DNA from 3 places in the Anaeromassilibacillus sp. Marseille-P3371 genome. Region 3 is predicted to be linked to each of the others. Evidence: riboswitches for the same ligand, from Rfam matches in the RefSeq annotation. Region 3 holds a riboswitch; each other region holds the start of a gene.
What was found. A riboswitch is a leader RNA that binds a small molecule or an ion and turns the genes downstream of it on or off. The one in region 3 is predicted to bind FMN.
Positions count from the first base shown of each region.

Region 1: another riboswitch for FMN. It lies ahead of B9Y59_RS03705 (ECF transporter S component); the one in region 3 lies ahead of B9Y59_RS09020 (ECF transporter S component).
Region 2: another riboswitch for FMN. It lies ahead of B9Y59_RS08350 (ECF transporter S component); the one in region 3 lies ahead of B9Y59_RS09020 (ECF transporter S component).

Region 1 is NZ_LT835157.1:1,114,768-1,122,221, forward strand. Features, by position in the region: partial or broken gene B9Y59_RS03695 (protein-ADP-ribose hydrolase) at 1-231, opposite strand, end outside; gene B9Y59_RS03700 (4Fe-4S binding protein) at 237-857, opposite strand; gene B9Y59_RS03705 (ECF transporter S component) at 868-1,485, opposite strand; FMN riboswitch at 1,559-1,678, opposite strand; gene B9Y59_RS03710 (pyridoxamine 5'-phosphate oxidase family protein) at 1,688-2,089, opposite strand; gene B9Y59_RS03715 (winged helix-turn-helix transcriptional regulator) at 2,239-2,565, shown strand; gene B9Y59_RS03725 (DUF4368 domain-containing protein) at 3,055-4,080, shown strand; gene B9Y59_RS03730 (hypothetical protein) at 4,196-5,125, opposite strand; gene B9Y59_RS03735 (tRNA(Met) cytidine acetate ligase) at 5,154-6,404, opposite strand; gene B9Y59_RS03740 (acetate/propionate family kinase) at 6,621-7,454, shown strand, end outside.
Region 2 is NZ_LT835157.1:2,044,701-2,052,154, reverse strand. Features, by position in the region: gene B9Y59_RS08365 (zinc dependent phospholipase C family protein) at 1-259, shown strand, start outside; gene B9Y59_RS08360 (S-ribosylhomocysteine lyase) at 340-798, shown strand; gene B9Y59_RS08355 (CapA family protein) at 1,009-2,331, shown strand; FMN riboswitch at 2,372-2,502, shown strand; gene B9Y59_RS08350 (ECF transporter S component) at 2,582-3,151, shown strand; SAM riboswitch class I at 3,235-3,332, shown strand; gene metK (methionine adenosyltransferase) at 3,457-4,641, shown strand; gene B9Y59_RS08340 (hypothetical protein) at 4,710-5,048, shown strand; gene recD2 (SF1B family DNA helicase RecD2) at 5,202-7,418, shown strand; gene B9Y59_RS08330 (ComF family protein) at 7,425-7,454, shown strand, end outside.
Region 3 is NZ_LT835157.1:2,175,410-2,182,863, forward strand. Features, by position in the region: gene B9Y59_RS08990 (DUF5685 family protein) at 1-136, opposite strand, end outside; gene B9Y59_RS08995 (GNAT family N-acetyltransferase) at 534-1,079, shown strand; gene B9Y59_RS09000 (LysM peptidoglycan-binding domain-containing protein) at 1,159-1,485, opposite strand; gene B9Y59_RS09005 (hypothetical protein) at 1,801-2,067, shown strand; gene B9Y59_RS09010 (hypothetical protein) at 2,174-2,410, shown strand; gene B9Y59_RS09015 (hypothetical protein) at 2,711-3,130, opposite strand; FMN riboswitch at 3,506-3,621, shown strand; gene B9Y59_RS09020 (ECF transporter S component) at 3,725-4,369, shown strand; gene B9Y59_RS09025 (riboflavin kinase) at 4,372-5,073, shown strand; gene B9Y59_RS09030 (C40 family peptidase) at 5,597-6,274, opposite strand; gene B9Y59_RS09035 (UDP-N-acetylmuramoyl-tripeptide--D-alanyl-D-alanine ligase) at 6,577-7,454, opposite strand, start outside.

The DNA of each region.
Region 1 (7,454 bases), 1.1 Mb from region 3:
CGCCAGACCGGCCAGCTTTGTAACACCCTTTTCGGCAAGACGCTCCCGCAGGTAAGCGTCTTGTACATTCAGAAAATCCTCACTTGCCGGGATAGGCGGGCGCGCATTCATCAGGCTGCGCAGAAGCCGCCGCTTTTCCGAGAGAGTATCCGGCACATGAATCTCTGTATATTCTTTGCGTTCCGCCAGCAGATAGCGGAGCAGATAATCCAATCTTTCGTCCTGTGTCATCCGTCTTACCTCCGCTCAATCGCCCTTGCGGGGCAGATCTCATAGCAGTTCCCGCAATGCAAACAGTGTTCCTGCCGGATGATGGCGGGCTTTGCCGAAATATCAATGCACTTCTGCGGGCACTTGGAATAGCACAGCTTACAGCCAATACACTTGTCTGTCACAAAGTAGCCGGTTTTCTCTGTCTGCGCACCACCGAAGGAAAAACTGGCGCGTTCAATCGGCTGTTTGGAAAGGTCAAACCATTCTCCCGTCCCTTCGTAAATTCTGAAAACCGTAAGGGCGCTGCGAGAGCGCACATCGGGATAGATTTTTTCCATGTACGGATTTTTTCGGAACAGGGCGGGCAGGCTGTCCGGCCCGGTTTCCTTTGCCTTACCCTGCACCGACACGGCCACACAGGAAAGGGTATCTTCGCCCTTCATGGCGGTAAATGCGATATTTTCATTGGATTTCAAACGGTTATAAAAATTCTTCCCCTTTGCAGTCAGGAAGTAAAGGCCGTTTTCATCGTAGTCCATGATGTCAATGGCGCAGGTGACTGGTCGTCCCTCGCTGTCCGTCGTGGCAAAAACGGTGGAGTGGATTTTCTCCACGATGTATTGCAAATAATCTTTTGTCTGCATAAGGAACCTCCTATTTCTGCCTGCCCTTTAAGGTAGGGGTAAGCCGTTTGTAAAGCGGCATGGTGACAATGCTGATCCCAATTCCTTTCAGCAAATTAAATGGGAATGCATTGAACAGTACAACATCCAATTTGGTCTTGATGAATGGGATAAACTCGCCAAAAGAAGCAATCAGTTGGTCGAGCGGCATAAATACTTCAAATACGGGAAGCAGAATAAAGTAGTTGACAATGGCCGCTCCAACTCCCATAATGATGCTGGCAATCAAGCAGGCAAGCATCGCCGTTTTCTTTGTTTTGTGAAATTTATAGATAAGCCCGGCAGTTACCACAAAACTGCTTCCCATGATAAAATTCGCAAGTTCACCGATTCCACCAGTAGAGGAAGTGAGCAGCTGCAAGGCGTTTTTGACAAATTCAATCAATATGCCCGATACAGGACCGTATGCAAAAGCTCCGATCAGTGCGGGCAAATCCGACAAATCCATACGCGCAAAGGTTGGAGACAGCGGAACAGGAAATTCAAAAAAAGCGAGCACAAAGGCGATGGCAGAAAGTACGGCGGTCATTGTGAGCATACGCACGTTCTGGATGGATGATTTCCTTCGGACAGTAATTGTTTTCTCCATAATTCTCCTATTGAGATATGATTTAGATTAAGAACAAGCCCCGCGAAGTCTGACACTTGCGGGGCTGTTCTTGTCATATCCTCTCTCGTCCAGACTTTTACTGTCGGTAACGGAATTGCACCGTTTCGGCTGCCCTTGCAGTTCGCAGACTGTTACTGCCGGTCAGGAATTTCACCTTGCCCCGAAGATATTTGAGTTCTGTTTACAGGTCGTATTCCTTGGGCGGGTTGCCGGAGAAGTCGGCGATTACTGCATGAACATCCTTCAGGTAGAACACCTCAAAGATAGGATTGGTAGCCTCGCCGTACTGCCCCTTGACGATGGGGTTCTGGATGCACATAGCCTTGGCAGCCATGTTGTTCTCAAACACAGCCTTGCCGTTCAGACGAATCCACGCATAGGCCGGGCTGGAAACGGAAACTTCGATATTGGGGTTGGCCTGCATATCTTTGTAGACTTCCTTCTGGTTGTTGGTGCAGAACCACAGCTTGCCGTCCAGTTCACCGGCAAACATGAAGGGGCGGCACTTGGCCTTGCCGTCACGGCCTACAGTAGCCAGATACTGTACGGGATTTTCCTGCAAAAACTTTACGACTTCGTTCATGATGAATACCTCCTGATTTTGAATGTAGGTTTTGGGGATTGCAATTTTTGTCTTGCAATATTATAATAAATCTGTAAGTATCTATTGTAAAGTAAGCACTTTATTGTGCTGTAGTTACTAAAAAGAAACTATTGAAAGGAAGTGATACCATGCAGCAAACAAAAGAGTTGCCCGCCTGCCCGGTAGAAACAACGCTTATGCTGATCGGAGACAAGTGGAAAGTCCTAATTCTGCGTGACCTCATGCCTGGAACAAAGCGGTTTGGAGAGTTAAAGAAATCCATTGGCAGCGTATCGCAGAAGGTTCTGACCGCCCAGCTTCGGGATATGGAAGAAAAGGGCCTTGTCAATCGCCATGTATACGCAGAGGTCCCGCCACGGGTGGAGTACAGCCTGACCGACTTGGGAAAAAGCCTGAAACCAATCCTGGACGCCATGTGGATCTGGGGCGAGGGCTATAAGGCGCAAAATGGTTGAGCAGAAAAAATATTTTCTGGACATATTTCATCGCCTATAGTTGGATCTAACCAATCGATCCTGCGCTTTATCATAAGCCTTCATGTCATCACGCATAAAGGAAATTTCAGCAAGTGCTCTTGACAAATCCCTTCACCTGCGCTACTCTCTTTGTAAGACAGGGAGAAGAACAATACCTCGAACGGCACGGTTCTGCCTACATCTCAAAGCAGTTCGGCGGAAGATCAAAAACAGGAAGCCATACACGGCCCGAACAGATAGTTTCGGATCGTGTATGGCTTTTTCATTTGCCGGACGGAAAGAAGGCTCCCCTTATGGCGCGGGGCAGGCCGTCAGTACCGGCCCCACAGGGGCTTACCCAAAAAGAGGAGCTTTCCGGGGTAAGGCAGGAATAGCCGCTTGAAAGCAGTGTTTTCAACGGATTTTACAGGTGTGATTTTTGAAGATTGCCCGAAAAAACGTCTTACAGCGTTTTCGGGAGAAAGGGGCATGATTGAGCCGCAGAGAACCTACTGTTTCGCCAGAATCCTTACGCGGGAGAAGATCCTTACCCCTACCGCCTACGCATACCGCACCAAAGGGGGCCGCCACTCTGCTCTGAATCTGGACAAGCCCTACACCCGGTCCGACAGCACGGTGGCCGGCATTCTGGAGCATGAGGAATATATCGGCAATACCATCAACTGCCGGACCTATACTCCATCCTTCAAGAACAAAAAGAGCCTTTTGAACCCGCCGGACAAGATACTCCGCTTTGGGGGCACCCATGAGCCATTGATCGACCTGGACACTTGGGAGATCGTCCAGCGGGTACGGCAGGGCAAACGGGGGCCCATCAAGATGAGACAGCAGGATATGCTCTCCGGGCTGGTTTACTGCACGGACTGCGGCTCACGGTACTACCTTTGCCGGTGCGGGAGCTGGGACGAGAGCCAGTACACCTTCGTCTGCGGCAAGTACCACTGCTATAAGGAGGACTGCACGCCCCACACCATCAAAACAGCGGCCTTGCGGCAGATCGTGCTGAGTGAGATTCGGCGGGTGTCTGCCGAGGCGAGGGAACATTGGGACGAGCTGTTCCAGCGGCTTACCAGCAGCCACCAGAGCAGAGTGAAAAAGGAGCTTGCGGCCAAGCAGCGGGAACTGGACAAGGGAGGACGGCGGCTGAAAGACCTGGAAACGCTGTTCCGCCGTTCCTTCGAGGAGCTGGTTTTGGGACATCTCTCCGACGGGCAGTTTCAAACACTGGTAAAAGGCTATAAACTGGAAAAGGCGGAGCTGGAGGCAAAGACAGAAACGCTCAAAGACGAGATTGCAAACTGGCAGGACACGCTTCAGAACGCCGACCGCTTCCGCAAGCTGGTGGACAAGTACACAGATATTGCGGAACTAACGCTGGAACTGGTGCGGGAGTTTATCCAGAGAATTGAGATACACGAGCGTTCCGGACGGTACAAGAAAAAGCACTATACCCAGCAGGTCGATATTTACTTTAATTTCATCGGCCAGGCATAACAAAACGGCCCCAGGATGCCGTAACATCCTGGGGCCGCTCTAGAACTACAATACATCCTTATCCGGGCGGATGATTTGCTTGCCGGCGCTTGTTTTATTTTGCAACAGAATCGTATTATTTTAGATTTTCTATATAATGGGTAATCCCATCTTCATCGGTAGGGGAGACATCACTATAAGTATGGAACAAAGAAAGGTTCTCCACATGGCGCAACGCCCCGCCCGCTTCAATCTGGTAAAGTGGACTCATGGTTTCCATGGAAAGATAATCCCCATTGCAATACGTCTCATAAGAACTACCGTAATCCGGATAAGCAGCGTCGGACTGCACAAAGCGTTTGATGAGGGTATACGTGCGATCTACATAGGCGGCCCATCCGAGCGCATTATTGGTACCAAGTTTAAGAGGCTTTTCGTTCGACGAATCGTGCTGAATCGTAATATACCGGTTTCCAATGTAAAGACGTTTATCCCGCGGATCGGTGTAGGGCCAAAACGTTAAAACACGGTTCGGTGGGAGTTCATCCTCCTCATTAACGCGGTTTTGTGGAATAATTTCCAAACCGCCCCCACGAACCATCGTGATGGGCCAAAGGGAGAGCATCTGTCGATCCTTAGAAAAATTCTTGACACTGTGTACCAGCATCACATCAGAGGAGTTTTCCCCCATAACGATTTCCAAACGGGTTTGAACTTCATTTTGTTTCTGTTTTGCCGAGGAAAAGGTCACGCCGTCCGGAAGCAATGCATAAATGACCGGATCGTTATCTGGAAAATAGGATTCCGGCATCTTCTCAGGGGCGAGCCATAATCGGTGTCCACCATAGAAATAACACGCCGCCCCTTCGGAATAATAGTCGTCCATGAATGCGTTCTGCATTTTATACTTGCGCTCCAAGTCGTTGTACAGAACATTTTCGCCTCCAACAAACCCAAAGCGTACAATACGTGGACCACAATCGATGGTCACAACAACATCAATGACGCCGTTGGAGAGCTGTACACACTTTCCATAATTTTCAAAATCAATTTCCTTGAGCTCCAAAAGAATGACACGTCCTTTAAATGAAAATTTATTCTTGCGGAGGCCCCGCAAAAGAGACGGAATCATGCTGGAAAGGAAGCTGCATATTGTCCCGTATCTTGCATATTCCTGCCGTCCAATCTCGCCCACAGGGCTGGGGGATTGGAAGAAAAAGGGAATATACGTCCGTTGATTGGCTCTCTAATTCAATCACATTTCGCGCATCATTGTCAAGAGATAAAATATCCGATGAATTGGCGATGATAGGGCGTTTTGTGGTCATTTTTGATACATGCAAAATTTCTGCTCCCCGCGTATTCATTCCCAATATGCGTACATACGGGGGAAGGCCTGCGGCATGGGGACGATTGATCCCCAGGAAAGCCGAGAGAACCAGCCGGCGGATTCTTGCCAAAGGGTAGCGCTTGGTTTTGACGGATTGATAGAGCGTCTCAAGTGAATCTGCTGTTCGAACAGCGGCGTACAAACGGTTTTCCAATCCTTCGCTGACATCCGGTAAAGAAGCGAATGCAGATGGCTCCATGGTTCTTAGTTTTGCCAGAATGGCGCGTTCCATCCGCGTTAAGGATGCAGGAGCGTGTCCGGCTTCCAATTCAGTTTGCAAAATCATCGCTGCCGCTGTTGGCATGTGGGCAGCAAAGGCCCCATTTTGTGCGGTAAGGGAACGGATCAGGCTGGCACTGGCTGCTTGTACATTCTTATCAAAAGAGTCATGTGCAGCGCCGATCCGCTTCATGGTAAAGACGCGCAGGGACGAGGATAGGGTGCGGATGGCCTTGCAATATTCTACTCCCAGCGTGTTGTTCGGGCTTTGTAGAATCTGGGCGGTATCTGGACCAGCCAATCGCTCCACGGCGCGTTCCCGTGCACGGGCAAATGTACAACCGGCGGCGAGTTCATCATGCAGGAGTGGTGGAAATGTAGGGGAGAGCAAGATGTCCGCTAAAGAGAGCAAGCGAGCGGCATCCCCACATTCACTTCCGAAGCTGATGACATCTGCCCCAAGGCAATCCAATAAAAAAACGCCGCCCTGTGCAAATTTTTCTGCGGGGGCCATCGCCCAGGGAAGGGGAAGCTCCACAACGAGATCCACACCGCAAAGAAGCGCTTGCTTTGCACGCATATGTTTATCGAGGAGGGCGGGCTCACCGCGTTGCACGTAGTTCCCACTCATAACGGCGACAATATGCGTGGCGCCCTGCCTGCGGGTTTCCTTTACTAGGGCAAGATGTCCCAAATGGAACGGGTTGTATTCACAAATAATTCCGGCAATCTGCATTTCCTTGGAAAACTCCTTGAATTTGTTCGATTCTTGTACTATTATAATAATACCATATTGTCTGATGTTTTTAAAATAAATTTGGTTCCAAAGAGATTTTTCTCTGTTTTATCCAAACGACAATATCGGATGAAAAGAGCAGTGTGGCTGTATCGGACGAAATCCCCGATATATCCTGAGGGACAGTGCACTGCAAAACAGGAGGAGAGGTTTCCAATGAAAGTTTTGGTTATCAATGCTGGTAGTTCCTCGTTGAAGTATCAGCTGATCGACATGGACAGCGAGCGGATGCTGGCCAAAGGCAATTGCGAAAGAATCGGTATGGACGGCAGCATCTTTATTCATAAAACGTCCGATGGCCGTGGAAAACGGGTTCAGGTCCCGATGAAGGACCACACGGATGCATTCATGTATGTCACACAAGCATTGACCGATGCAAAGGTGGGCGTGATTAAGAATCTGGACGAGGTCAGTGCAATTGGCCACCGTGTAGCACAGGGCGGATCAATTTTCCGGAAGTCTGTTCTGGTCAACAATGAGGTCATCGAGGGAATTCGCAGCTTGATCCCATTGGCCCCGCTGCACAATGGCCCAGAGCTGGAAGGGATTCTTGCCTGCCAAAAGGTATTTGGCGAAGAGCTTCCGGAGGTTGTGGTATTTGATACTTCGTTCCATTCCACAATGCCGCCCAAGGCCTATATGTATGCGATCCCCTACGAGTATTATAAAAAATATGGAATCCGCCGTTATGGCTTCCATGGAACATCCCACCGGTATGTCAGCCGCCATTGTGCGCATTTGATGCACCAGCCGTTGGAGGACATCAAGATGGTGACCTGCCATATTGGGAACGGTTCTTCGATTGCAGCAATCCAGGATGGCCGTGTCATTGATACCAGTATGGGATTGACGCCGCTAGATGGCTTTATGATGGGAACCCGCTGCGGCTCTTTGGACCCATCCATTGTCACCTTCCTGATGGAAAAAGAGAATTTGACACCCAGCCAAATGGATGAGGTCCTCAATAAGAAATCGGGCCTGCTCGGTGTT
Region 2 (7,454 bases), 130 kb from region 3:
GCTCAATGACCACACCAGCTTGAAAAAGCCGTTGGTGGAACGGTGGGAGAAGAAGCACGGCGGAAAGCATACTCTATCCTGTCATATTCGTGGCGTGGGAGAGGGGGATGACTTCGATTATGCGAACACTCTATTACAGACATGGCGTTCACCAGAGAATGGAAGACAGAACAATGAGAGTTTTTTGGATGTTTATGAACGTTCCATTGTAGAAGCTTTGGAGCAAATTAAGAGCTTTTTTTCTGGGGAAACGCTATAGGATATGTTTGTAAATCGTTCCTTTGAGGATGGATAAAAAGAATTTGTGTTATTATTTTGCAGAGTTATGGAGGAAATGAAATGGACAGAATTGCAAGTTTCTGTATCGACCACGATCGGTTGGTTCCAGGGATCTATCTTTCCCGTATCGACGGCGATGTCAAGACATATGACATCCGGATGCGCCGGCCAAACACACCGCCCTATATCGAGAACGGAGCGCTACACACATTGGAGCATCTGTTTGCAACCTTTGCCCGCAATTCAGAATGGAAAGATCATGTCATCTATTTTGGGCCAATGGGCTGCCGGACCGGATGCTATTTTTTGCTCCGCGACATGGAAGAGGCGGACGCGGTACGCCTGGTTCGTTCGATTTTCCAGCAGATTGCCCAATATGATGGAGAGGTTCCAGGAGCGACTGCCAAGGAATGTGGGAACTATTTGGAACATGATCTGGAAGGTGCGAAGAAGGAAGCACAAGAATTCTTGACCATCATAGAAGGCTGGGATGAGCGAAAGCTGGTTTATCCGGAGTAATCTTTTTGGGACTTTGCCGGAATATATGGAAGATTGCTAAAGCCGCTGTGGTTATTGTTCTACAGCGGCCTTTTCTGTCAGAATCCGTCCTACGGTTTTCATAGCTCCATACGGCTTTTTGTTGTATAATCTTTGTATAAAGACCTATGGGGCAAAAGGAGCCCTGCTTTACAATAGAAGTGGAAGAGTTATGTGGATGGAGGAACGGATATGAGGAAGGCAAGACATTACCAAAAAAGGCCTCGCGTAAAACCTGTGCGTTTAGAGACAGTCATCCTGCGCATATCGACCGCTGGTTTCGCTGTGATGTTGTGCACCGCGATGTTGCTTCTCATGCCTGCGGCAGGACGGATGGAACATATGGAACCGGTTCCGCAGATGGGTTCCTCGCAAGGGGAAGCGAAAGAGAAACCATCCGTGCCGGAGTGGGGGGCACAGCCCTCGCCTTCCTTGGACAAGCCCTCGGACAGTGCACCCTCGTCAGAGCCAGAGATAGCCTCCATCACCATCCTGGGAGTGGGTGACAACCTAATTCACGATGGCATTTATAAGCAAGCTAGCCGTCGCACAGGTGGAACCGGATACGATTTTTCCCCAGTATATGCGCGGGTAGCACCGTATATCGAGCAGGCAGACATCGCCATTATCAATCAGGAAACACCTTTAGCAGGAGCTGTTCGACCGCTCTCCGGGTATCCTCGCTTCAATTCGCCGACGCAGTTGGGGGATGAATTGGTACGGGTTGGCTTCGATGTCGTCAATCATGCGAATAATCATATCTTGGATCAAGGAGAAGAGGGTCTGCGCGCTACGCTGGATTATTGGGACACCAAGAAAGTGGCTGTGATTGGAGCATACCGAAGCGATAAAGATTTGGAAAACATCCGGATTGTAGAGCGCAATGGGATTACAACTGCGCATATCGGCGTAACAGAGATGACAAATGGCCTATATCTACCAAAGGACTCCCCTTACCATGTCCTTTTGACCAGCGAGACGGAAGAACTGGAGCATCTTGTGCAAAAGGCGGATTCTATGGCGGACATTGTAGTGGTGTCTGCACATTGGGGGGAAGAGTATACACATGTTCCAACGAAGAAACAGGAGGAACTCGCGCAAAACCTGGTGGACTGGGGGGCCGATGTGGTGATCGGTAACCACGCCCATACGTTACAACCCGTCGTGATGCTGAAACGTGCGTCGGACGGAGCGCAATGTCCAGTGGCTTATGCCCTGGGAAATTTTGTGTCCGCGCAGGACCGCGCCTTGAGCATGGTGGGTGGGATGCTCAAAGTAACCGTGGAAAAGAATCTGGAAAGTGGAGAAACGGCGGTATCCGATGTCGATTTTGTCCCCATAGTTACCCATTATGGGGCGAATTTCCGGGATATAACGATTTATCCCCTTTCGCAGTATTCCGCTGCGTTGGCAGAACAACACGGGGTTCGGCAATATGATTCCATTTTTAGCCTCTCGTACATAGAGCAGATGGTCGCGCAGAACATTCCGGAAAAATATGTTTCTGTGGATTGACAGGCGTTGGGGAGAGTGTTATACTATTAACAAATTTAAGAGCTGTCTTCGGGGCGGGGTGCAATTCCCCACCGGCGGTAATGCGGCGTTTAGCCGACAAGCCCGCGAGCGAAAGCTGATTTTGGTGTGATCCCAAAGCCGACGGTATAGTCCGGATGGAAGAAGAACCGCGCATCATGCGTATTGGGGCCCCGTGGCATTTGCTGCGGGGCTTTTTTCGTAGACAGCCGGACAAAAAGGAGAGGTTTCTATGAAAACAAACACCAAAGACAACGTAGTCCGCATGGCGCAGATGGGAATGCTCGCTGCAATTGCAATCGTTCTTGTGACCATCACACAGTTTCCGATTATTCCTGCTGCTCCGTTTATGAAATACGATATGGCGGACGTGCCGATTTTGCTGGGGACTTTGCTATTTGGTACCCTTCCCGGTTTGGTGATCCTAGTGGTTGTTTCTCTGATTCAAGCGTTTCTATTGGGAGGCGACGGATGGATTGGCCTTGTGATGCATGTTGTCGCATCCGGTGCGCTGGTGGTCCTGGTGGGACAATTCAGCCGTTGGCACAACAAATTCCGTGAAACGGTCGTCGGAATGGTCCTTGGAACGTTGGCCATGACCGCTCTGATGATTCCGTTGAATCTTGTACTCACCAGTTATTTTCAGGGGGTTCCCATGCAGGCGGTTGTGGATATGATCCTTCCGGTCATCATACCCTTTAATCTCATTAAGGCGTCTGCCAACTGTGTGATTACTGCGGTAGTCTTTAAAGCGCTACAACCTTTTATTCGCCGTCATAAGGAACTCGTTGGGCAGCCCTAACAGAAATTTGTAAGAATTTTTCTTATTTTGTCCCTTTACAGGGAAAGCAACTCGTGCTATAATATATCTGTTAACAGAATATGTCCTTATCAAGAGTGACGGAGGGAACAGGCCCTGTGATGTCCGGCAACCTGCTATGCAGCAAGGTGCTAATTCCTGCGGGTAAGCCGAAAGATGAGGTTGCTTTATAGACCGCTCGGTTTTCCGAGCGGTTTTTCTATGACCTGAAATCTTGAAGTAGGAGGCGGCTGCTTCCAAGGATATGGACAAGAATGGTAATTTTCAAACAGGAGGATTTATAAGACATGGCAAAATACTTTTTTACATCCGAATCGGTGACAGAGGGACATCCCGATAAGCTCTGCGACCAGATTTCTGACGCTGTATTGGATGCAATTTTGGAGCAGGACCCCCATGCACATGTAGCTTGCGAGGTGACAGCGACCACCGGAATGCTGCATATCATGGGAGAAATCTCTACGGAGTGCTATGTGGACATCGCATCCATCGCCCGGAATGTGGCCATCGATGTCGGCTACAGCAACAATAAATATGGATTTGATGGGAACACCTGTGGTGTCATTACATCGATTGATATGCAGTCGCCCGACATTGCAATGGGCGTAAATAAGTCCTACGAAGCGCAAAACGGTGCAACCGACGCCTTGGATAGCATTGGCGCCGGAGATCAGGGAATGATGTTCGGATTTGCCTGCGACGAGACCCCCGAGCTAATGCCTTTGGCGATTTCCTTGGCGCATAAGGTTTCTAAAAAATTGAGCGAAGTGCGTAAAAGCCGTGAGCTCGCTTACCTGCGTCCTGACGGAAAATCACAAGTTACTGTGGAATATCAGGATGGCGTTCCGGTGCGTGTGGATACCGTCGTAGTTTCCACCCAGCATAGTCCGGATGTTACTTTGGAACAGATTCGCGCTGATGTAGTGGAACACGTCATTAAGGCTGCGATCCCGGAAAGGTGGCTGGATGAGCGTACAAAGTTTTATGTCAATCCGACGGGGCGTTTTGTCGTAGGAGGCCCTGCGGGAGATACCGGCTTGACAGGGCGGAAGATCATCGTGGATTCCTATGGCGGGTATGGACGCCATGGCGGCGGTGCGTTTTCCGGCAAAGACCCGACCAAAGTGGATCGTTCTGGCGCTTATGCTGCTCGCTACGTTGCGAAAAACATCGTTGCTGCAGGTTTGGCGAAGAAATGCGAAGTCCAGCTTGCTTATGCGATCGGTGTAGCGCGGCCTGTTTCCATCGCAGTGGATACCTTTGGGACGTCTGCGTATACCAGTGAAGAGTTGGAAAATGCGGTGCGCAAGGTATTTGACCTGCGGCCAGCCGCCATCATTCAGAATTTTGACCTCTGCCGTCCGATCTATCGTCAGATTTCCAATTATGGTCATATGGGACGAGAGGAACTGAATTTGCCATGGGAGCAGCGGGATCAGGTGGAAGCGCTCAAGGCGGTACTGCGCGCTTAATGGTACGATTTTAGAAAAAATATGAGCGGAAATCACCTTATCACATAAACTGTGATGAGGTGATTTTTATGTGGGGCATGTTTCTAAAGACCATCCTGATCCTGCTGGCGATTGTAGGATTGACCGAAATCTTCCGTCTGTTGTCCTTCCGTTTTCTGCGAACCCGCAACCGTGGAACGCTGTACTGGGTGATTTCCTTCAGTGGCCACGATGAAGAGGCAGAACTTGCACTGAAAAATGCATTGGAGCATCTGCGTTGGCTGGACAGTACGCAAGAAAAATGGGTGCTGTGTGTCGATCGTGGGATGGATGAAGAGACGCGAAAAGTTTGCCGGATCATCAGCAGTGAAAATTTGGATGTTCACATCTGTAAACCGGAGGAACTGGCAGAAATCCTGGAACAATAGTTTGCAAATACATACAAAATCGTCTATACTAAAAGCGTAGCTTCCCGGGGCCGGGATGGGAAAACCCGTCCAGGAGCCCGGCGGGAAGTCGATCGCAGGGGAAGCAGGTATCTATTAAGAATCGACAAAACCCGACATGCGGGAGGAACCGAAATGTACGAAGAAACTCTTCTGGAGATGACCGGCTCTGTGGAGCGGGTTGTCTTTCGGAACGAAAAAAATGGATATACGGTCTTGGAACTCAACAATGGGCAGGAGCTGGTCACCGTGGTAGGGACGATCCCTTGGGTGAGCGCTGGCGAAGAGCTTCGGGTGATAGGCACTTGGAGCAGCCACCCAAGTTTTGGAACGCAGTTTAAAGTGGAAGCCTTTGAGCGTTCCAAGCCAGCCACTGCAGTGGCGATGTTGAAGTATTTATCTTCTGGCGCGATCAAAGGGATAGGAGCGGCGACAGCCGCTCGGATTGTTGACACCTTTGGGGATCATACGCTGCAAATTTTGGAACAGGAGCCGGAGCGCTTGAGCGCGATCAAGGGGATTACACGGGAGAAAGCGCGCAAGATCGGAGAGGAGTTCCAGCGTGTACATGGTATCCGAGAGATGATGCTCAGCCTTAGCCAGTATGGGATTTCGCCGGAGGAGGCTGTTCGTATTTGGAAACAATTCGGTCCCCAAGCGGTCGAATGTGTGCAGGAAAATCCCTATTGCCTGTGTGGGGAGGGATTGAATATCGGATTTAGCCGTGTGGACGATATTGCCGCTTCTTTAGAGCGGCCACAGGATGACATTTGCCGCTTGCGTGCAGGGGTGGTCTATGTCTTAAAACACAATATCGGAAATGGGCACACCTGCCTGCCTGCGGAAAAGCTCCTTGCCGCTGCAGCCGGGATGCTCGGCGTGGAGGTATCGCTCACGCAGGAGGCGTTAGAACAACTGAAGCAGGATGGCTCTGTCGTTGCACAACGGTTTAACGGAAGAGAATTCCTTTTCACCCCCAAGCTACACCGCTCTGAAGTCTATGCGGCAGCACGTATCGGGATGCTTTTACGGTACCCTGCACAATCCATTGTGGGAATCGATCATTATATTGCTGTATTGGAACAGGAACTTTCCATCCGTTATGCAGAGATGCAAAAGCAAGCCATTCGCAAAGCGCTATCCCAGGGAATGCTCATTCTGACCGGCGGTCCTGGTACTGGCAAGACGACAACCCTCAACGCGATTATTCAGATTTTGGAACGTAAGGGAGAAAAGGTACTCCTAGCCGCGCCAACAGGCCGTGCTGCCAAACGAATGTCGGACTTGACCGGGAAAGAAGCCAAGACCATCCACCGTTTGTTGCAGGTAGAATGGGACGAAAATGACCAGCCCACGTTTGCCAAAAACGAGAAGAATAATCTGGATTGTGATGCTTTGGTGATCGATGAGCTATCCATGGTGGATGTCACGATTTTTGAAGCGGTATTGCGCGCATTGCCACTCGGCTGCCGCCTGATTCTAGTGGGAGATAGTGACCAGCTTCCCAGTGTGGGGCCGGGAAATGTGTTGGGGGATCTGATTGCATCGGAGATGCTTCCCGTCGTGCGTCTAAACGAGATTTTCCGACAGTCCATGCAGAGCCTCATCGTCACCAATGCCCATCGAATCGTGGCGGGCGAAATGCCCGACCTTTTTGTGCGGACAAGTGACTTCTTCTTTTTGCCTGGCAACAATGCTGTGGACGTAGCGGAAACCATTGTCAGCCTTTGTGCCAAGCGGTTGCCCGCCAGTTATGGATATTCTCCCACCGCAGATATTCAGGTGCTTTGTCCGGGAAGGAAAGGCGACCTGGGGACCAATGAACTGAATAAGCGCTTACAGGCGGCACTCAATCCGCCGGACCGCTCCAAAAATGAGATCACGGTCAATGGCGTTCTGTTTCGCGAAGGCGATAAGGTCATGCAGGTTAAAAACGACTATAATCTGCCTTGGAATAAATCGGATGGAACCACCGGGGAAGGCGTATTCAATGGGGATATGGGCGTGTTGTGTGGCGTAGATCGCCGGGCCTCTGTTTTGACGGTATTGATGGACGACGACCGGCTGGTTTTATATGAACTCGAAGCGGCTTCTGAACTGGAACTGGCCTATGCAATGACGGTACATAAAAGCCAAGGAAACGAGTTCACGGCTGTGGTGATGCCCATGTTCCCCGGACCGCCACAACTCTGCTACCGAAACCTTCTCTATACGGCTATTACACGCGCCAAAACTTTGTTGGTGATGGTGGGAATGCGGCGTACCGTTCAGGCAATGGTGGAGAATGCCCGCAAGACCCGGCGCTATTCCGGCCTTTTGTATTTTTTGACAGGCGCCGATCAGGAGGAATAAAAAAGCATGGGGCTAAAAGCTGTTTTCCAAACTTTA
Region 3 (7,454 bases):
CATAACTGAGCGTCATCCTGGCAAAGATACCATAACGGTCGCCCAATTGCCGACATAAAGAACAATAAACCGCTCTATACTGTTCATATTCGCGCACACGCAACTCAAACTTTTGAGGTCTGATATATCCAAACACGAGGTCATCCTCCTTATGGTGCTCTGCGGGCAACGCCCGCCATGCACGTGCAAATTCCAAAGGGAACCTCGCCGCGCCTGCTCAATTTTCATGCGAATTTCTGCAAAATGGACTATTTAGTATTCTACTATATCCGCTACAGATATTTAATTAACAATATGTAAATTTTTCTCCATCTTCCGACGAATCTCCGTTATACCTCCACTGGATATTCCGATTTGCCATCAAACAGGGGTCTTTCCCATATGAAACCTGGGGAAGCTCTCCACTTTCCACCGAATGCCACTTGCTCCCCCGTGACTTTTAGCGATACATATGTTAAAATAAAAATTGCAAATATACGAAAAAGTATGGAGAAATCATCCATAAAGCTTTACAAAAAGGGGAAAATAGCATTATGCAGTTTATCCGGCACACAACCACAGACAGTGAAGGGTTTCAAAAGGCCCTTGCACTCTATCAAACTAGCTTTCCAGTCCGTGAGCAAAGGGGGCTCGACGAACATATCCGAGCTCTGACGAATCCGCAGTTTTACTGTGAAAGCATCTGGGATGGGAAAGAATTTTTGGGTCTGATGTTTTATTGGGAATTCAGCGGATACAGCTACATTGAACATTTCGCTATCCAAACCGATCTTCGCGGAGATGGGATTGGTTCTCAATGTCTCAAAGAATTTTGTAATCAAAGAGACCGCGTGATCTTAGAAATCGATCCGCCTGTCGATGACATATCCATTCGTAGAAAGGGATTTTACGAGCGTTTGGGATTTCATTACGATGGATATTTCTACATGCATCCTTCCTATCAAAAGGGATGCACTCCTCATCAGCTTCTGATTATGAGCTGGCCCAAATCCATCACGGAGGAAGAATACCGTGCCTTTTCCGGTGATTTATGGGGAACGGTCATGCAATACAGCCAAAATCCCAATCCTGTCTCATAACAAATCCATTAAGAGGAAGGACAAAATCCCCGTCCGCACGCTTGCAAGTTGTGGGACGGGGATTTTTATGTCCAGACGTTTACGGACGAATCCGCAAACGTTGCCCTGGATAGATCAGATCCGGCACTGCGATGTCATTGAGCCACATCAGGCGTTGTACGGTCGTTCCATATTTCTCTGCGATTCTAGATAGCGTATCGCCGGGACGTACTACATACCATTTTGGTACGCTTGTGTTCGTATTGGTATCCGGTACGAAGATCCTTAGTTTTTGACCTGGGTAAAGCACATCCGTGTCAACAAGGCCATTATATCGGGCAATATCATTGACCGTCGTGCCAAAGTTTTTGGCAATATTCCAAAGAGTATCGCCCTCTCTCACTGTATAAACAACGATGGCTGGCATTGAAGCTCTCTCCTTTACTAAAAGTTAATAAAATACGCCAATCCATCTTATGTACCATACGGACAAGAAGTGCATCCTTCCCTCCTTTTCCTTTTCATTTTCCTACAGCAAATACACAAAAAAGTGGCACGTTTGAACGCTTACGCATATTTTATGCAAATGGATCGAAAGAGCTCTTTTGTGAGCATATCTCTTCATACTACACAATTCCTTTACCAATTTTTTACAGGATTTTAAATATTGCACAAAGAATTAGGCTTGCAATTATGCAACATGTATGATATAATCCTTTATGTAAACTACAAGGAGGGAAACATGAAACTATACGACATTAGCGTGGGTGAATTTGTGAACCTGCTTGAACATGCAAAAGGGAACATTTATTTGGTTACGGAAGAGGGTGTTTCCTTTGGGTTGAACAGCAAGCTGGCACAGCTTTATGGTATTAAGATGCTGCTCGAAGACTCAAATGACAACAAGGTTTCTCCAGAGATTATCGTAGAAGACAAGGAGGACCAGGAGATGTTTCTTCGCTATTGGATGTCCCGGTGCGCCAGAGTAAGCGGCTGGACATCGAAATAATAGCAGAGGAGTCCTAAGGATTCTTGTCTATCATTTACATTGTATTTCAGTAGTTTACATGGTATAATATACCTAAATCCTAAAAAATTAATTGGAGGGAATAATTATGAAATTATATGACATCGATATTCAGAAACTTCTTGATCTTCTTGATAAAGCACAGGGAAATGTCTATCTGGTAACAGAGGATGGCAATACCCTCAATCTTAAGAGTAAGCTGTGCCAGCTATACGGTGTACGCGCTCTTCTGGATGGCGCAAAAAGCTCTAAGGTTTCGGCTGAGTTGAAAGTGGAAAACCCGGAAGACGAATCCATGTTCCTGAACTATATGATTGGCAACTAACAAGCTTTCACCCAAAAATGATTCGTGCCGCTGCAACTTTTAAAGTTGCAGCGGCACTTTTTTGACCCTCTAGAGACAACCAAGGACCGTCCGGGGAAGGACGGTCCCATCGTTGGTTGTATTGGTAAAAAACTCATGTAGGCAAATGATACGGAATTGCTTCCGTCGAAAAGTAAAACCCGCTTTCCGGCCGCCAATTCTTACCGAACAGCGGCCAGAAAGACAAAATCCATCCATCAATTGCGCGGAAATTGTAATTGGATGATTGGGTCCAAACTGTAGCGACAAAAGAACGCGTTATTAAACCGTCTCTGTCTCGCTATAAGTAGTCACCGTCTCAGATCCGTTGAAGACTGCAGTTACCTTCACGCGATAGGTTCCCGAAGAAACCGATTTTTCCTCCGAGATATAGATATAATCGCTGGATTCGGTGTCGGTCCAAGTCTTTACAGTGGACCAGCTGCTGCCGCTCTTCTTCTGAAGAGTAACTGTCAGCTTAATCTTGGACACATTGGATTTTCCCTGTGCTTCTGCATCTACATAGGCGGTTTTGCCGCTGATGGACAAAAATGCCTCTACACGGTCCGCATAAGTATAGCGCGGCTGAATCTCAATCGCACTAACCTGATTTGCCGGAACTTCTGTTGCGGCCATTGCGTTGGCGCCTACGCCAAACATCATACAAAATGCACAAAGGACAGCTGCGAATTTCTTAAACATGGGGAATTCCTCCTTTAATATTGATACATCTATTAACAACGACAGGAAAACCCCAAAGTGGACAATAACTTTCACTTTTTTTCAAATTTTATTGAAATTTTTATAATACAGATGTACTGTTTTCAAAAAGACTATACAGAGTGGCTTGCCGATGCAGCTCTCAGACCGTCAGTTTCTCCATGAAATTCAAAACAAAATATTTCGTATGTCTATAAAACAAAACTGCATCCCTTTTTGTCTACAACAAATATGGGACCGATCTGTTGACAATCTACAACTACAAAAGCTTCAGATTTCCGAAATGTTTCCGAAATTCACTTTGGTCATTGTCAAACAAGGTGTTTCGTAGTATGCTAATCTAGACAACTGAATCGAAAATGTCTTCGGGGCAGGGTGAAATTCCCGATTGGCGGTAAAGTCCGCGAGCGTAAAACGCATGATTTGGTGTGATTCCAAAACCAACAGTATAGTCTGGATGAAAGAAGATTCCATCAGCTGTAGCAACACGTTGTGACGTTTTGCGGTTTGCTGCGCTTATTAGCACCTGAAAGGCATCTCTTTTCGGTGCTAATTTTTTTGCGGAGGGAACAACAGATGGAAAGCAAAACAAAAAGAATTACAACAATTGCAATGCTATGCGCGATTTCCTACGTGGTCATGGCCGTTGGGCGTGTACCAGTCGTATTGTTTCTCAAGTATGATCCTAAAGACGCCATCATCGCACTGGGAGGCTTAATTTGGGGACCATTGACCTCTTGTATCGTTACCATAATTGTTTCTCTTATGGAGATGATTACAGTCAGCGACACAGGCCTCCTGGGGTGTGTCATGAATGTTTTATCTTCATGCGCTTTTGCTTGTACTGCCGCGGCAATCTATAAGAAAAAGCATACGTTGTCCGGTGCGGTCCTTGGGTTAGCAGCGGGATGTGTAACCATGGTTACAGTGATGATGGTTTGGAATTATCTGGTCACTCCTCTTTATATGGGGTACCCTAGGGAAGCCGTCGTCGAATTATTAATTCCGGCGTTTCTCCCTTTCAATTTGTTAAAATCCGGACTCAATGCTGGAATTACATTTTTACTGTATAAGCCGGTCATCACTGCCTTGCGAAAAGGTGGGTATATCTCCATGTCGGAAAAGCAAAGTCAGGGCAAACCTACCGGCCTAATCCTGTTGGCTGTTGTGGTCATCATCACTTGTATTCTGTTTATCCTATCCATGAACGGGGTGATATAAGGATGGAAGAACAACGAAAAAGGGAGCCTAAACCTATTTGTACCATATCAGGCACGGTCATTCACGGACGAGGAATTGGGAAATGGATAGGAGCCCCTACTGCAAATTTAAAACTGGAAAATAGATGTAACTTGCCAGAATCCGGGGTATATATAGCACAAATTCTATGGAACGCCAAACGATACTACGGGATTACTCATATTGGGAAACGCCCCACGGTGGACAACCAAACGGATATTTCCATCGAAACACACATCTTAAATTTCGATGGGGATCTATACGGCCAAAAGATAGATGTGCAATTATACCAGCGTCTTCGCGGCATACAAAAGTTCGATGATTTTTCAAGGTTATCTGAACAAATCAAACAGGATTGTCTTTTCGCACAGAGTTTCTGGGAAATTCAGCAAGATGCTATTTCGTTTACTATGGATGCCAAAACTCATGATGTAATCATCGACAACCAGAGCATTTATTTATCTGTAAAGGAATTCGATGTCTTATATCTCCTGTATTCCCATCCGAAAGCCGCATTTACAAAAGCCCAGATTTATGAATCTGTTTGGCATGAACCGGGCAATTATCGCTGCCATGCTGTAGAAAACACGGTGTTTCAAATTAGGAAACGTCTCGAACCATATGCAAAAGGGCACGACTTTATAAAAACAATTGTCGGATATGGATACCGTTACCACGAATTCTAAAAAGATTATCCCACACCATGTATTTCATATGAGCAAACATGTTCCTTGTCCTTAAACGCGCCAAGCCTTGCGAATTCTAATTTTATAGGTATTAAAATTTGGGGATCGTATTGGCTTAGGTTTTATGCAACGGTGCTGTGCTTTTCTTTTCATTGCACGGCACCGTTTCTTTTCAACATTGGATCTTTTCTTTATGTGTACGATTCGACATTGGTAGTCAAAAATACCGTTCTTTTACTGTCTTTCTTTGCTTCTGACACTTTTAAAGAATCAAAAAACTAGGAATCTTTTCCCTGCTGCAACCGATAGGGCCCGATTCTCATTCAATCGTTTGACGATTCCCAATGCATAAGAGAACAAAATTTCTACCAGATTTCGGTAGGTCTTTCACAGAATAAAACCGAACCACCAAAAACAATTCTGGTAAAATGGTTATTAACTACTTCCTCTTACCCCGTTATACAAATAGAATCCCCTGCAAAGAGAAAATCTCTCCTTGCAGGGGAATGATGTCCTTTTACATTCAAGCAGTATATGGCTTTTGTTCCACAATCTTACCATCCGCGCCAAATGTATAGGAAACGCCATCAATAATTCGAATGGTATTGATAACATACTGACCGTCTTCGTAATAGTACTTGTCCCCGTCATATGTAGCCCAACCAGTCGTCGGATATGTAATCTGGGGCAATTTAAACCATTTCGTCCACTTGATATTCTTTCGTCCAAATACTTCTTCGTACTTCATATCCTCGCCAGAACTCCGATTGTCAATCGCCATGTTGTTGCCAACATAAACGCCCACATGGCCTGGCTGATAGAGAATCAAACCATGAATTCGTGGAAGGGACGATGGGTCGTTATAGTCAATGTTTCCAGAAACTTCTGCACTCTGCAACATAGCACCGGAGCTTCCTGCGACTGACATGGAACCTGGATTCGGATTCTTTCCCTCTCCCTGCCACCAAAGATAGGATTTGATCAAACCGGAACAATCACTTGCTCGTTTATTCCCCACAAACTGTCCGTAGCAGCCACTGCGGTACTTCCAACCATTCTTGTACGCCAGCAGCACATGATCTGCCAACCCTACACCGGTCTTTTCCTCCGCAGCTTTTGCTGCAACGCTATGACCAAAAGACACTGTAATGGTCAAAGCTGCAAACAGCAGGGTAAAGAAAAGCAAAAATTTCCGATTCAATGGAAACCCCTCCAATTTTTTACTGTCTCCCGTGGAAACAGCTTGTCCTTTTTATTCAAATATGTAACAATCTTTACATACAAATTACAATCTGTAACAAATTGGTTACAGTATAGCACACATAGCATTACATAGCAACCCTTTTTACGAAAAAAATTACAAATTGTAACCAGTGAAGCTTATAAAATCAAAATAATCGCACAAAAACCGTGCGCAAACAGAGAAAAACCCCAGCTGTTTGCGCACGGTTTTTTTAAATTATAACAAGTTTGTAATTTTTATGTTCCCTCTCGCAAAAGGACTTAACCGATGTACCCGAGAATTTTTTTGACAATTTCATCCGTATGCATGCCGCGGGACCCCTTTACCAACACAATATCCCCCCTGCGGAGAATGCTCTTTAGCACCTCAGCGGCCTCCTCATTGGCATGACACACATGGCAAGGAATCTCCGGCCTGACGGAACGCGCTCCCTCTGCGATCGCCGCTGCACGCTCTCCAACGGTCACAAGGACATCCAAACCGGTTTTGGCAGCGTATGCTCCCACTTCGAAATGCGCACGGTGTTCCAACTCCCCCAGTTCCAGCATATCCGCCAAAACCGCTAAACAGCGTCCATCCTGCTCTCGAAGGGATTCCAACATATCCAAGCTGCTTTTAATTGCATCCGGGCTGGCATTGTAGGAATCATCGACCACAGTAATCCCATTATGGCGGTGCAATTGTTGCCTCATAGCCAAAGGCTGGTATTCCTGGAGTGCTTTTGCAGCTTTCCCAAGATCAACTCCAAGTGAATGGGAAACCGCGAGGCTGGCTAATGCATTTGTTACATTGTGAAGTCCCAGAACAGGGAGTTCTACCTCCTGTTCAATTCCTTTTGCGCGGAAAACGAAATGAATTCCGTTCGGATGAAATGCGATTTTCTCAGCCCGATAATCGCACCACGGCTGCATACCAAAATATTGTGTCCTCACCCGAAGCTTTCCGCGGAGATTTGCCAACAATGGATCATCGCCATTCAAAAATAGGATGGAGTCCTCCCGAAAACGATCGATGATATGCAGCTTTTCTCCCAAAATATTCTGTTGTGTTTTCAGCTGTTGAATATGAGAGATTCCGATGTTGGTGATAACCGCATAATCAGGTGCGGCAATTTCCGCCAAACGGCTCATCTCGCCAA